3 regions of the Streptomyces sp. NPDC007901 genome follow, and region 3 is predicted to be linked to each of the others. Evidence: riboswitches for the same ligand, from Rfam matches in the RefSeq annotation. Region 3 holds a riboswitch; each other region holds the start of a gene.

Region 1 (4,841 bases), on a different contig from region 3:
GTCGGTGACCTTGACGCTTCCGGTGACGCTGTGGCCCCTGGTCTTCTTCAGCAGCTTCCCGAAGTCGATCTTCACGCCGCCGTTGGTGCCCTTGGCGCCCTGGTGGATGTGCAGGTCGGTCGGCCTGCCGGTGCCGCGCCAGGTCACGGCGACGGTCACCTTGTCCCCCTTGACCTGGATGAACTCCAAGGCTGCACCGTCCTTGTCCCCGACGGCGGGCCCACCGGCGACGGGTACCTCGCTGGCGCCGCGCAGACTGGCGACGAGGACGACGGAGTCGGTGGTGTGGTGGCTGGTGGCGGCTGCCGGGACGGCGGCACCACCCAAAGCGGTCACGGTGACGGCGGCGGCGGCGAGAGTCCTGCGACGCGTTGCGTTGATGACCATGATTCCGTTTTCTCCCCCTGTGTCAGCCGACGCCCCCTGCGTCGGCTTCTGGGGAGGGGTACGGAACCGATCTGGTATTGGACTCAGTCCAGCTATGTGACGTGCGTCACAGACATATCCGCCGAGTCCGGGCCCTCACGGGTCGGGCGGGCAGTGGACCGGTACCAGCCGGACCGGCACCAGGCCGGCCCGCGGTGTCAGCCGGCCCGGTGCACCACCGCGTCGCACAGCTCCAGGAGGGCCGCCTTCGCGTCGCACTCCGGCAGCGGGGCCAGCGCGGCCCGCGCCTCCTCCGCGTACCGGACCGTGTCCCGGCGCGCCTGCTCCAGCGCCGGATGCACCCGCAGCGCCGCCAGGGCCTCCGCGAGCCGCACGTCGTCCGTGAGGTCGGAGTCCAGCAGCTCGCACAGCGCGACGTCCTCGGCGAGCGCCAGGCGTGCCGCCCGCTCCCGCAGCCGAAGCACCGGCAGAGTGGGGACGCCCTCGCGGAGGTCGGTCCCCGGGGTCTTGCCGGACTCGTGGGAGTCGGAGGCGATGTCCAGGACGTCGTCGGCGAGCTGGAAGGCGACGCCGAGCCGTTCGCCGTACTGGGTGAGGACGTCCACGACCGTCTCGTCGGCGCCGGACAGCATCGCGCCGAAGCGGCAGGAGACCGCGACCAGCGAGCCGGTCTTGCCGCTGAGCACGTCGAGGTAGTGGTCGACCGGGTCGCGGCCGTCCGTCGGGCCTGCCGTCTCGAGGATCTGGCCGGTCACCAGCCGCTCGAACGCGAGGGCCTGGACGCGCACCGCCTCGGGACCGAGATCGGCGAGGATCTGGGAGGCGCGCGCGAAGAGGAAGTCACCGGTGAGAACGGCGAGCGAGTTGCCCCAGCGGGTGTTGGCGCTGTCGACACCGCGCCGCACGGACGCCTCGTCCATGACGTCGTCGTGGTACAGGGTGGCCAGGTGGGTCAGCTCGACGACCACGGCCGACGGCACGACACCCGGCGCGTACGGGTCGCCGAACTGCGCGGCGAGCATCACCAGCAGCGGGCGGAACCGCTTTCCGCCCGCGCGCACGAGGTGCTGCGCGGCCTCCGTGATGAAGGGGACCTCACTTTTGGTGGCCTCTAGCAAGCCCTCCTCGACAGCCGTCAATCCGGCCTGGACATCGGCTTCCAGAGCCTGGTCCCGCACGCTCAGCCCGAACGGCCCGACGGTCACGAGGGGTCTCCTGTCTGCTGGTGTCCACTGGCGATTACACGGTTTGTCGATAGGTCGCTGCCATCACTCAAGTCAGCGTATCCGGTCAGGTTTCGATCACCGAGGGCGCCCACCGTTACACCCCGGGCGCTATCGGATCACGACCGGTATGTTTTTGATCAGCCGATACGATCTGACATCCACTGACTTAACAGGAAGTGCCGACAGTTGTCCCGAACCGCGGCATAGGCCGTGTCCCTGGCCGGCACCGCCGGGTCCGGGTCCGGCGACAGAGCCCCGCCGGGGAACCACCGCGCCTTCTCCGGTCGACATCACCTGCCCGGGGGTACCCCTTCCGCCACCGGCCGAAGCCGACGGGGGCACATCATGCCCGCCTGGACACCCTCGCGCGTCCACAAGATCACCCGCGAGGACCTCCGCCCTCCCGGACCCGCGGACCATCGCCCCCACGCGCGCGTGGCACCCGCCGACCGCAACGAGCGGACACCCCCGCACGGACGACACCGACGCCATCTTCGGCACCTCCCAGCACCGCGGACAATTCACCATGACAACGACCGGCCACGCGGCGGGGGTTCCGCCTCACGACGGACACGCACGCACCGAAGGGGACCGGCCCGCCATCCGGGATGACGTGACCAGGATCACGCACCCGTCGACAGCAGCCCCTCCTGCCATCAGTCGCGAGCAACAGGGGCGGATCGGGGGCAGTGGGAGTCGTCGGCGCCAACCGCTCGGCCATGCGCCCGGAGTGGCACGTGCGGTGGAGGCGCACGCGATCGATGACCCTTCTATCACCATTCGCACTTAAAGTCCGAAATAATCGGCAATATAAAAAGTCGGACTACATGCGAAATCACCCGTGACGTGGGTCACTTTCCCCGCCCCTAAAGGGGCATTGTGCGCGAATGGCAATGGGTGCACTTTCCGCCCGACCCAGAGAGGAGCGGATTCCAGGAAATCCCTCATGTCCGATTTGACTCGATTGCGGTTTCGTGAAGTAGGTCACGCGGGTCCGAATGCCGCATACCCCGTAAGGCGACCCTTCCTTCCCGTTCCCTGCGGGCGAGTTGAGGCTTGGCAACCGCAAAGGATCAAGCAGCACATACGTCACAGATCAAGGTCAATCAGTTCTTTATGTGAATCTGACACTTGTTCCGGACATGTGCTCTCGCATACGTTCCCGCTCGCCGGGCGGACGCCGAATCCTGCCGCCGCCCGTCGTGACCCATTGACGAGTCCATTCGCACGGCAGGAGCGGGGGAACCAGGTAAGCCGCCGGACCGGGCGACCGACGTGATCGATGTGATCGACGGACGTCGTACCGGAACGGCTAGGGGTGAAGTCGCCTCGCCTTAGGGCGGTGCGGCCGGGCACTCCCCGGGCCCGAACCCGACAGCTCACCTCGCAGGCGACGGAGAGGAACTTCGCCATGTCTGCTGCCGCCCAGAACCGCCGCCCCCGCCGCAACCGCATCGTCCGCACGCTCGCCGTCGTCGGCACCGGCGCCGCCGTACTCGCCCTCCCGCTCATCGGGGCGACCACCGCCTCGGCTGCCGTCGCCTCCACCACCACCGCCACGACGCCCTCGACGACCCTCGCCGGGTACCCGAACAACCTCGACGGCTGGATCCGGGAGTCGCTCGCGATCATGGCGGAGAAGCACATCCCGGGCACCTACAACGGCATCTACCGCAACGTGATCCGCGAGTCCTCCGGCAACCCGCAGGCCATCAACCTCTGGGACTCCAACGCGGCCAAGGGCATTCCCTCCAAGGGCCTGCTCCAGGTGATCGACCCGACGTTCAAGACCTACCACGTGGACGGCACGTCGTTCGACATCTACGACCCGGTCGCGAACATCACCGCCGCCTGCAACTACGCCGCCGCGCGGTACGGCTCGATCGACAACGTCCACGGCGCCTACTGATCACCGACGTTTGGGACGGCCCGAGTCGCTCAATGGCGCACAACGGCCTTACGGGAACAGTCTTTCGAGGGCGACGGCGATGCCGTCGTCCTCGTTCGACAAGGTGATCTCGTCGGCCACCGCCTTGAGTTCGGGGTGGGCGTTGGCCATCGCCACCCCGTAGGCCGCCCAGTCGAACATGGGGATGTCGTTGGGCATGTCCCCGAAGGCGATGGCCTGTTCGGGGCGCAGCCCCAGATGGTCGGCGGCCAGCGCCAGCCCGGTCGCCTTGGTCACCCCGCACGGCTGGAGTTCGACGGTTCCCGGCCCCGACATGGTGACCGTGGCGAGCGACCCGACCACCGCGCGGGCGGTCGCCGCCAGCTCGTCGTCGGACAGGGTGTGGTGGCGCAGCAGCACCTTGCTGATGGGCGCGCACCACAGGTCGTCGCGCCGGCCCACGCGCAGCGCCGGCAGCGTGGGGTGGGGCATCAGATAGCCCGGTTCGATGAGCGTGAGCCCGTCCACGCCGTCCTGGTCGACCGCCGCGTACACCTGGCCGACCTCGGCCTCGATCTTGCCGAGCGCGGTCTCCGCCAGCTCCCGGTCCAGGGTGACCGACCACAGCAGACGCTGCGCACCGGCGTCGTACACCTGCGCGCCCTGACCGCAGACCGCGAGTCCCGTGCTGCCGAGGTCGTCGAGGAGCGGGCGCACTCTCGGCGCGGGGCGGCCGGTCACCACGAGGTGCCGGGCGCCGGCCCGGCCGGTCCGCGCGAGCGCGGCGAGCGACCGGTCCGAGAGGGTGTCGTCGGCGCGCAGCAGCGTGCCGTCCAGGTCGGTGGCGATCAGTGAGTACGGGAGGGGTGCGACCATGATCAGAGAATACGGACAGCACGGCCCTGAGACTCACTGTGCGTTTCGGCCTCAAGTGGCGGCCGCCGCCTCCGTGATGGGGTCGTTGTCAGTGGGGCCCGTTACGTTTGTGGTGAGGTGACCGCACCGGTCGGACGGGGACGGGTGTGGTGAAAGACGCCCGGCGGCTCGGACTCCGGTTCGACGGGGACGGCGGTGGCGCCGAACTGGACGCCGGGACATGTCTGTTGGCGCCGCCGCAGGTCAGGCGTGGGCTGCCGCGAGGTGCTTGGCCAGGCGCGGCGAGGCGAACTCCGTGCCGCACACGAACCGCATCACCGGGCCGTACGACGCCGCCGCGGGCAGGCCGGTGAAGTACAGGCCGCGCACCGAGGAGACGTATCCGGCGCCGAGTCTCGGGGCGCCGCGGCTGACCGCGACGCGGGTGCGCAGTTCGGGGCCGAGGAAGTCCAGCGCGGCGACGT
Region 2 (4,841 bases), on a different contig from region 3:
GAGCTCGACGGCGTCCAGGGTCTCGGTGAGCGAACCGATCTGGTTCACCTTGACCAGCAGGGCGTTGGCGGTGCCCTCCTCGATGCCGCGGGCGAGTCGCTCGGGGTTGGTGACGAACAGGTCGTCGCCGACGATCTGCACCTTGTCGCCGAGCTTGTCGGTGAGGACCTTCCAGCCGGCCCAGTCGTCCTCGAACAGCGGGTCCTCGATGGAGACGAGCGGGTAGGCCGCCACGAGCTCCTCGTAGTACTCGGTCATCTCGGCGGCCGAGCGGGACTTGCCCTCGAACTCGTACTTGCCGTCCTTGTAGAACTCGGACGCGGCGACGTCGAGCGCGAGCGCGATCTGCTCACCGGGGACGTACCCGGCCTGCTTGATCGCCTCCAGGATGAGGTCGAGGGCCTCGCGGTTGGAGCCGAGGTTCGGGGCGAAGCCGCCCTCGTCGCCGAGGCCGGTGGCCAGACCCTTCGACTTCAGGACCTTCTTGAGGGTGTGGTAGACCTCGGCACCCCAGCGCAGCGCCTCGGAGAAGGACTCCGCGCCGATCGGGGCGATCATGAACTCCTGGATGTCGACGTTGGAGTCCGCGTGCGAGCCGCCGTTGAGGATGTTCATCATCGGGACGGGCAGCAGGTGCGCGTTCGGGCCACCGAGGTAGCGGAACAGCGGGAGGTCGGACGCCTCGGAGGCGGCGTGCGCGACGGCCAGGGAGACGCCGAGGATGGCGTTGGCGCCGAGCGAGCCCTTGTTGTCGGTGGCGTCCAGGTCGAACATGGCCTGGTCGATCAGGCGCTGCTCGGTGGCGTCGTAGCCGACGAGCTCCGGGCCGATCTGCTCGATCACGGCGAGGACGGCCTTCTCGACACCCTTGCCGAGGTAGCGGTTGGGGTCGCCGTCACGGAGCTCGATGGCCTCGAAGGCACCGGTGGAGGCGCCGGACGGAACGGCGGCACGACCCGTGCTGCCGTCGTCGAGGCCGACCTCGACCTCGACCGTGGGGTTGCCTCGGGAGTCCAGGATTTCCCGGGCTACGACGACGTCGATGGACGGCACGAGCATCTCCTTCTTGGGATGTGACGCTGGTTGTGCGGGGCGCACGCGGGCCTTGTCGGCCCTTGCTCAGCCTTGCGACTAGAGCCTAACCGCCCCGGGGCCGTCGGCCGTCGACCGACCGTCCCGTGGACAAGGACAGACGGTATCTATTGTTCACCCCCGGAACAAAGGGGGGCCGGATGAAGAACGGGAGAAGAACGGGCCAAAGAGAAACCCCGCCCCGGTGCGTACGGGGGAAAACGCACCGAGGCGGGGGGCCCGTGGGGGACGGGGGTGACCCTCACGTGGTCCCCACTATGAGGACCACGGCTGTGAGGGGGCTGTGGTTCAGCCAGGTCTTACTTCAGGTGCAGCTGCTGGCCGGGGTAGATGAAGTCGGCATCGTCGACGATGCCCTTGTTCAGCTTGAACAGCTCCTGCCAGCCGCCCTTGACCTTGTGCTTCTCGGCGATCGAGCTGAGGGTGTCACCCTTGACGACCTTGTACTCGCCGTCGCCCTTCTTGACCTTCTTGCCGGTCGGGGTGGTGACGGTCTTCTTGGCGGCCGGACGCTCGGCGGAGCGGGAGGCGGCCTGGGTGTCGGTCGAGCGGGTGCTGGTGCTCGACGAGTTGGAGGAGCCGGCGCTGCTGCCCGTGTAGGTGGCGCTGGACAGGCCCGTGCCGCAGACCGGCCAGGCACCCTTGCCCTGCGCGGCGAGGACCTTCTCGGCGATCGTGATCTGCTGCGCCTTGGTGGCCTGGTTGGCCTGCGCGGCGTAGGCGGTGCCGCCGTACGCGGCCCAGGTCGAGGCGGAGAACTGCAGGCCGCCGTAGTAGCCGTTGCCGGTGTTGATGGACCAGTTGCCGCCGGACTCGCACTGGGCGACGGTGTCCCACTCGGAGGCGGTGGCGGCGGAGGCGCTGCCGGCCGCCATCAGCGGGGCGGCGACGGCGACGCCGGTGACCCCGGCGACGGCGATGGCCCGGACGGCCTTGGACGGACGGCGGTGCTTGCCCTTGCCGGAAAACAGCATGGATCGATCCCCTCACCGACGCCTGCGAGGTGAGCTGTCGGGTTCGGGCCGGTTGAGTTGCCCGGCCGCACACCTGCCTGTCGGTGCGCGGCTTCACCCCGAGCCGGTTCCGGCGGCCTTTCGGCCATGAGGCCCCTGAGGGCTCAACTGCCGGACCCGGCACTTACCTTGGGTCCCCCGCTCCTGCCTACGGCGCTTGACGCGACGACTGTTCCCGGACGGCCGCTGGCAGGACTCGGCGTTGCGACGGCCGGGGCTCGTGGTGACGAGCGGCCTTGACCGTAAACAGGGCATCAGGTGAATTTCAAAGATGATCAGGGCTTCTGAGACTCATCCCACACTTTCACCAAACCGGACATTAGCGTCGAAGCGGGGCGCCAACTCCCGCTGCTTTTCGCCCGATTAGCTGCTGAGTTTCAGGGTCTGACCGGGGGCGATGGCGTTCGGGTCGGCGCCGATGTCCGCCTTGTTCGCGGCGTAGAGCGCGCGCCATCCGCCGTCGAGGTCAAGGGAGTCGGCGATGGAGGCGAGGGTGTCGCCGTCGCGGACGGTGTAGGTGCCGCTGTCGCGGGAGACGTGACGCCCGGAGGAGGTGACCTTCTGACCGTTTGTCGCACTTTCGTCCGCCGAGCCACCGCGGTGCTTGCCGCCGGTGCTCGCGGTCCCCGTGTCGACCAGACTCCAAGACCCGCCGGTCTGCCACGAATTGTCCGAGTCGTCGGCCTGGGGCACGACGGGGTTCTCGTCGGCCTTCGAGGCATCGGACTTGGATGATTCCGACTTGTCCGTCTTGGTGGATTCGCTGGGGGTGTCCGTCTTGGAGTCGCCGCTCGCGCTCGCGCTCGGGGAGGGAGTGACGGAGGCTTCCCCGGAGTCCGTGGCGTCCGAGGAGGAATCGGAACCCGAGGAGGAGGACGAATCCGACAGTCCGGAGGACGAGTCCGACGAGTCGGATGAACCGGACGAATCATCCGAGCCGCCGGCGCCCGGGTCGACGTTCACCGAGGCGTCGTCCGAGGAGAGCCCGGCGAGCAGGGCGCAGGTCCGCCAGGGCTTGGTGCCCTGGTCGGCGAGGATCTTCTCGGCGACCGCGATCTGCTGCGAACGGCTCGCCAGGTCGGGCGTGGTGGCGTACTGCGTGCCGCCGTACGCGTCCCAGTCGTCCTGCGACATCTGCAGGCCGCCGTAGTAGCCGTTGCCGGTGTCCATGCTCCAGGAGCCGCCGCTCTCGCAGTTGGCCACGTGGTCCCAGGTGGTGCCGTCGGCCGCGTTGGCGCTCGCCGCGCCGAGCAGCGGGAGGGCGATGGCGGAGCCGGTCACTCCGGCCGCGACGAGGAGAGCCGGAGCCTGACGGGGGCGACGGTGACGACCGTTCCCGGAGAGCATGCGGAAACCTTTCGAGCGACAGCGGTGACCGGTGCGGCGGGTCCCGCAGGGGCGCCGCACTGATGGGTGAACGTATAGGCAGACGATCACTTGTCACAAGTTAATGCCGCGCAGATCACGTGAAGATCACAGACTTGAGTGCTGGTCACCTTTGGCTGGTAAGGGGCTTACCGGTGACTTACCGGGCGACGGGGGTGAACTCCACCGGAAGGGTGCGCAGTCCGCGCATGATGAGCCCGCCGCGCCAGCGCAACTCGCCCGGATCCGCCGCGAGTCGCAGATCGGGCAGCCGGGTGAGGAGGGTGGCGAGCGCGGCCTGGCCCTCCAGGCGGGCGAGCGGGGCGCCCAGGCAGTAGTGGATGCCGTGGCCGTATCCGAGGTGCTGGTTGTCCCTCCGCGAGAGGTCCAGGGTGTCCGGCTCGGCGAACCGCTCCGGGTCCCGGTCCGCCGCGGCCAGGACGACCAGCACCGGGTCGCCGGCCGCGATGCGCTGCCCGCCGATGCCGAGCGGCTCGGTGGCGAACCGCCAGGTGGCCAGCTCCACCGGTCCGTCGTAGCGCAGGAGTTCCTCGACGCCGGTCTCCAGCAGACCGTGTTCGCCGACGGCGAGGGAGTCCTGCAGCCGCGCGCGCTGCTCGGGGTGGGTGAGCAGGGCGTACGTCCCGTTCCCGATCAGGTTGACGGTCGTCTCGAACCCGGCGAACAGCAGGATGAAGGCCATGGCGGCGGCCTCGTTCTCGGTGAGGTGCTCGCCGTGGTCCGAGGCCCGGATGAGCCCGGAGATCAGATCCTCGCCCGGACCGGCCTCGGCGGGCAGCGCCTCCCGCTTCCGGTGGATCAGCTCGGCCAGGTAGCCCCGCATCTTCTTCACCGACCGCGCGACCCCGCCCCGCGGCCCTCCCCCGTGTCGGATCATCATTCCCGCCCAGTCCCGGAAGTCGTCCTGGTCCTCGCGAGGGACGCCCAGCAGGTCGCAGATGGCGTAGATGGGGAGCGGGAAGGCGAACTCGTGGATGAGGTCCGCCTCCCCCTTCTCCGCGAACCCGTCGATGAGCCGGTCGGTCAGCTCCTGCACCCTGGGCGCGAACTCGGCCACCCGGCGCGGCGTGAACGCCTTGCTGACCAGCCGGCGCAGCCGGGTGTGGTCCGGCGGGTCGATGTTCAGCAGATGCGTCATGAGCTCGGCCTTGCGCTCGCCGGGGATCCCGGTCTTCCCCTTGGCGTGCGCCGGCTCGTCGTGATGCGCCGGGTTCTTGGAGAGCCGGGGGTCGGCGAGCGCCTGCTTGGCATCGGCGTAACGGGTGACCAGCCAGGCTTCCACGCCGCTCGGGAGCGTGGCCCGGTGAACGGGGGCGTGGTCACGCAGCCATGCGTACGCGGGGTAGGGGT
Region 3 (4,841 bases):
CCCCGGCGTTGTAGATCGACTCCTCGCGTATCGACGCCCCCGGGCTCGGCGCGTGGATCATCATGCCGCCACCCGCGTAGATCCCGACGTGGCTGTCGTTGTCGAAGAAGAAGACGAGGTCGCCCGGCTCGACGGCGGCCAGCGTCATCGGGGTGCCGGCGAACGCCTGGTCCGCCGCGCTCCGCGGCAGCGTCACCCCGGCGGCGCGCCAGGCCGCCTGGGTCAGGCTGGAGCAGTCGTACGACTCCGGGCCGGTCGCCCCCCAGACGCACGGCCGCCCGATCTGCGCCCGCGCGAACGCCAGCGCCTTCATGGCCTTGCCCGGCTCGGCCGGCGCGACGGCCTGCTGGGGGAAGCCGACGGCACCGGCGAAGGCGCCGGTGGCGGCAAGGGGTGTCGCGGCGGCGGGGGGTGCGGTCGGCAGCGGGGTGGTGGGGAGCGGAGCCGTGGCGACCGGGGCTGCGGTGGCCATCGGCATGACGGGCGCGGTCGGTGCCGTTACATACGCCATCGTCGCCCACGGCGGGTCCGGCACCGCCGTGGGCATCGGCGCGGCGGGTGCGGCCGGTGCCGGGGCGGCGGCGTAGGCGGCGGCCGGGGGCTGCATACCGACGGCGTAGCCGCCCAGGTCGGCGCCGGGTGCCGCGAAGTAGGCTCCGGTGCCGGGGTCGGCCTGCGTCATGGCGGCCATGGCAGCGGCGGGGGCCGCCGTGGGGTACGCGGCGGCCGGGTAGCCGGGGTCGGCGGCGACCGCGTAGCCGAGGTCAGCCGCGATCGGGGGCGCGCTCGCGTAGGCCGCGGTCGCGTTCGGCGCCATGGCCTGGAAGGCCCCGGCGTCCATCGGGGCCGACATGGGCGCGGCGGGGGCCGCGGCCGGGTAGGCGCCCGAGTCCGACGGACCCGCGGCCGGGAAGGCACCCGCGTCGGGCGACGTCGGCATCGGGAACGAGCCCGTGGCGCCCGGGGTCATGATGCGGAAGGAACCGGTGTCCCTCGGTGCCGGGGCGGGGACGCCGCCCATGTCCATGGGGCCGGCGGCCGGGAAGGCACCCGTGCCGCCCGGGGTCATGACCCACGAGCCGCTGGTGTCCATCGGGGGCATGGCCTGGGGCGCGCCCGCGCCCGGGCTCATGAGACGCGAGGCGCCCATGTCCACCGGAGGCATGACCTGGGTGGCGGCGGCACTGCCCGGGCTCATCACGCGGGAGGCGCCGAGGTCCATCGAGGGCATCGCCTGGGGTATGCCCGCGCTGCCCGGGCTCATGATGCGGGAGGCGCCGGTGTCCACGGGGGGCATGACCTGGGTGGCGTCGGCGCTGCCCGGGCTCATCACGCGGGAGGCGGGGGCGTCCATCGGGGGCATCGGCTGGGGTGCACCCGCATCGCCGGGGGCCATGCCGCGGGCGCCGGCGCCCGCCGGGTTCCTGCGCTGGGGGGTGCCGGCGCCGGGGGACATGATGCGGAAGGTGCCGGTGTCCGAGGGGGACACGACCGGGATGGTGCCGGTGTCCGACGGGGTCGACGCCGGGAGCCTGCCCGGACCGGCGGGCGCGCCGGACCCGAAGGAGCCTCTGTCGGTGCGCTGGGCCGGGATGCCGACGGCGGGGGCCGCCCACTGCTGCTGCGCCGGAGCCTGGGCCTCGGGGACGCCCCACGAGGTCTGCGTCTGTGCGGCGGGGGCCGCCTCGAGCGCCGCCACCGCGCGCTGACCGGTGCGCTGGGACAGTAGCTCACGGGCCTTGGCGATCTTGAGCTGGTTCTTGGTCTTGGAGGTACCCGGCGCGGCCCGCTGCGGCGCGGCGGCGGACACGGCCTTGGGCGGGCTCGACGGGCCGGCCGGCAGCGCGGCGGCGGGTCCGGCGGTCAGCTCCAGCTTCGGGCGGGCCGGCAGCTCGCGGACGACCTCGATGTCGGTCTGCCCCGACGGTCCCGCGGTCAGCTCCAGCCGGGACGGACCCGAGCCCTCCAGCTGGCCGAGCAGGTCGGCGGCCATGGAGCTGACGGGCCGGCGCGGGCCGGGCCGGTCGGGTATGCGGTCGGAGGGCAGCGCGGCGGGGACACTCGGCCCCAGCCTCGAACGCGCGCCCTCGAACCACTCCCGGGCGATGTTGTCCAGCCCCGGGTCGTCACGGCGGGGCCGCTTGAACAGCGGGACACCGCGTGAGCGCGAGCCTCCGCTCATCGCACGGGTGGCGTTGTAGTTCCCGGTGGCGTTCTCGGCCTGGTCGTAGAGGCTGTTGATCCGCTGTCGAACCTCGTCACGGCTCTCGGACGCCATGGGGGTCGTGCTCCTTCCGTACTCCGCCTACCGGGTTAGCTGTCGGGTTCGGGCGTCGAATCCGGAAGGTATGCCCTACGGCCCTTGCCCTGTGGGCAGTTGGCCGATTCACCCCAGTGATCGGTTGGGTCCCCGGCTCCGGATCGCCCCACGAGGGCACACCGGACTCGGCGGAGGCCGCACGGCCCGACGGGATTCGCCGGGGGGAGCCGAGCGGCTTAGCCGTCAACTTAGCCAACTTGTGTCACTCGTGTGAAGGTTGACGTGCGTAATGTCCGATACGTATTTGTGATGTTCGTCGTACTGTTCGGTATGGGGCTGTGCGGGACGGCATTTCGCGCGTGCGCTGATCACAGTCGTACGACGACCAGGGCGGTGTCGTCGGTCGCGCCATCCGGTGGCAGCAGCTCCCGCAGGACGGCGTCGGCGAGATCCTCCGGGTCCAACTCGCGGTGTGCGGCGAGGGATCGGGTGAGCCGGGCGAGCCCGGTGTCGATGTCCTCGCGGCGGCGCTCGATCAGTCCGTCGGTATAGAGGACGAGGGCGGCGCCGTCCTCGAACGCGGTGACGGCCTGCGGGCGCGGCAGCGGATCGGGGCGGGCGTCGAGCGGGGGATCGGTGGCCCGGTCGAGGAGTTCCACCCGTCCGTCGGTGTGCAGCAGGGCGGGCGGCGGGTGCCCGGCGCTGCTGTAGGTGACCGTGTGACGGGCGAAGTCCACGAACGCCGTCACGGCGGTGGCCGACTCGGCGCCGTCGATCACATGCGCGTACCGCCCCAGCACGCCGAGCGCCTGTGCCGGGCCTTCCGCCACCCGGGAGACCGCGCTGAGCGCACTGCGCAACTGCCCCATGACGCAGGCCGCTTCGAGCCCGTGCCCGACCACGTCGCCGACCGAGACGCCGATGCAGTCGCCGCCGACCAGGTCGACCAGGTCGTACCAGTCGCCGCACACGTTCAGCGCCCCGGTCGCGGGCCGGTAGCGCACGGCCGCCGGGTGGTGCTCCAGTTGCCGGGGGGCGGGCAGCATCGCCTCCTGCAGGGCGACCGCCACCTCGCGCTCCCGCGCGTGTGCCTGCCGCAGCCGCTCGTTGATCTCCTGCAGTTCGCCCGCGCGCCGGTACAGCTCGGCCTCCAGGACCTGGGTCCGTCCGTCGCCGGCGGCCCGGCGCGCCCGGATCAGCTCGGTGACCTCCTCGACCAGGTGCACCAGCAGGACGACCGTCCCGTCCGGGCCGAGGACCGGCACGTTCACCGGGCTCCAGTAGCGCTCCTCCCAGTGCCCGGGCCGGTCGGGGATCTCCACGTCGTACCGCTGCAGGGCCATGGTGTCCCGCTCGCCGGTGGCCAGCACCCGCAGCAGCGAGGTCTCCAGGTTGCGCATACCGGTCGCGGTGCTGTTGTTGGGGTTGTCCGGGAACACGTCGAACAGATACCGGCCGACCATGTCCTCGCGCTTGCGCCCGGCCATGCGCAGGAACTCCTCGTTGGCGTCCGCGTACACCAACTCGGGGGTCAGCAGCGCCACCATCCCGGGCAGTGTCTGGAACACCGCGGCGTAGTCGATCTCCGCCTCGCTCATGACAGGGTCACCTCCCCGCCGTTTTCGCACCAGTTTCCCATGAAACGTAAAAATTGCGCGGCACGATCCGGAGCCCCGTCGTGTGCGTTCCGTAGTCGACCGGTCACTCCACGGGTGTGCTGCCTGTGAGGTCACCGTGAATTCTTGAGACCGTTGAACACGGTGGTGTCGCGGTCCGTATGAAGCCGGGGATTTCCATGCCCGGCCGCCCACGACCACGCAGGGGTACGACCGTGAGTACGACCTTGAGACGTAACAGGCGCAGACGACCGACCGGAGCACGACGCGCGACGTTCGCAGCGGTCGCGCTGATGCTCGGCGGGGGAGGGCTGGTCGCGGTGAACGTCTACGCGTCGGCCACCGAGGGCGGCTCGGACCAGCAGCCCTGGCAGGGCCAGGTGCTCTCCGCGCCCACGGTCTACTGCCCCGACGTCGGCAGCGAGTTGACGGCGGTGCCCGACGGGGCCCGGTCCGACGTCGACCGTGAACTCGCCGAACTGGACCAGCAGATCGCGGCCGCCTACCAGCAACTCAAGGAATCCGCTGCCGCGATCGAGCAGAACCCCGGCCTGGCCGACCAGACGATCATGAATCCGCTGAAGGAGAAGCGGTCCGAGACGCTCGGGCGGATCGCCGACGCCATCGACCGCGAGGGCGACCGCCCCCAGGGCCTCGACGACCTCGCCGCCTGCACCCTGCGCTCCTCGAACCAGGGCGGCGAGCAGTCGGCGGCACCTCAGGACAGCGCCACGCCCAGCCAGGGCAGCAGCACCGGTACCGGGACCGGCACGGGCACCGGCGGACAGGGTGGCCAGGGCGGCAACGGCCCGGTCGCCGCCGACTACGCCGACATCACCACCGTCCAGCCCAATGTGCAGACCCCGGCCGAGCAGTCCGGCGGCTCCACCGGCACCTTCGCCTCCAGCTGCGGTGTCAACGCGAACGGCCTGTTCAACTCGGACAACGTGATCGTCGCGCCCGGT

The links. Region 3 has a riboswitch for cyclic di-AMP ahead of ACFZDK_RS19900 (NlpC/P60 family protein). Riboswitches for the same ligand answer to the same signal wherever they lie in the genome.
Region 1: it holds a riboswitch for cyclic di-AMP, as region 3 does, so the genes downstream of both, ACFZDK_RS01075 (transglycosylase SLT domain-containing protein) here and ACFZDK_RS19900 (NlpC/P60 family protein) in region 3, are expected to answer to the same signal.
Region 2: it holds a riboswitch for cyclic di-AMP, as region 3 does, so the genes downstream of both, ACFZDK_RS36875 (transglycosylase family protein) here and ACFZDK_RS19900 (NlpC/P60 family protein) in region 3, are expected to answer to the same signal.

The regions. Positions count from the first base shown of each region.
Region 1 is NZ_JBIBKW010000001.1:208,879-213,719, reverse strand. It holds gene ACFZDK_RS01085 (CHRD domain-containing protein) at 1-387, opposite strand, end outside; gene ACFZDK_RS01080 (polyprenyl synthetase family protein) at 585-1,592, opposite strand; cyclic di-AMP (ydaO/yuaA leader) riboswitch at 2,815-3,019, shown strand; gene ACFZDK_RS01075 (transglycosylase SLT domain-containing protein) at 3,025-3,522, shown strand; gene ACFZDK_RS01070 (Cof-type HAD-IIB family hydrolase) at 3,571-4,377, opposite strand; gene ACFZDK_RS01065 (FAD-dependent oxidoreductase) at 4,621-4,841, opposite strand, start outside.
Region 2 is NZ_JBIBKW010000014.1:103,251-108,091, forward strand. It holds gene eno (phosphopyruvate hydratase) at 1-1,059, opposite strand, end outside; gene ACFZDK_RS36875 (transglycosylase family protein) at 1,392-2,066, opposite strand; cyclic di-AMP (ydaO/yuaA leader) riboswitch at 2,071-2,271, opposite strand; gene ACFZDK_RS36880 (transglycosylase family protein) at 2,469-3,452, opposite strand; gene ACFZDK_RS36885 (cytochrome P450) at 3,631-4,841, opposite strand, start outside.
Region 3 is NZ_JBIBKW010000005.1:542,923-547,763, reverse strand. It holds gene ACFZDK_RS19900 (NlpC/P60 family protein) at 1-2,278, opposite strand, end outside; cyclic di-AMP (ydaO/yuaA leader) riboswitch at 2,287-2,461, opposite strand; gene ACFZDK_RS19895 (SpoIIE family protein phosphatase) at 2,629-3,858, opposite strand; gene ACFZDK_RS19890 (DUF1996 domain-containing protein) at 4,170-4,841, shown strand, end outside.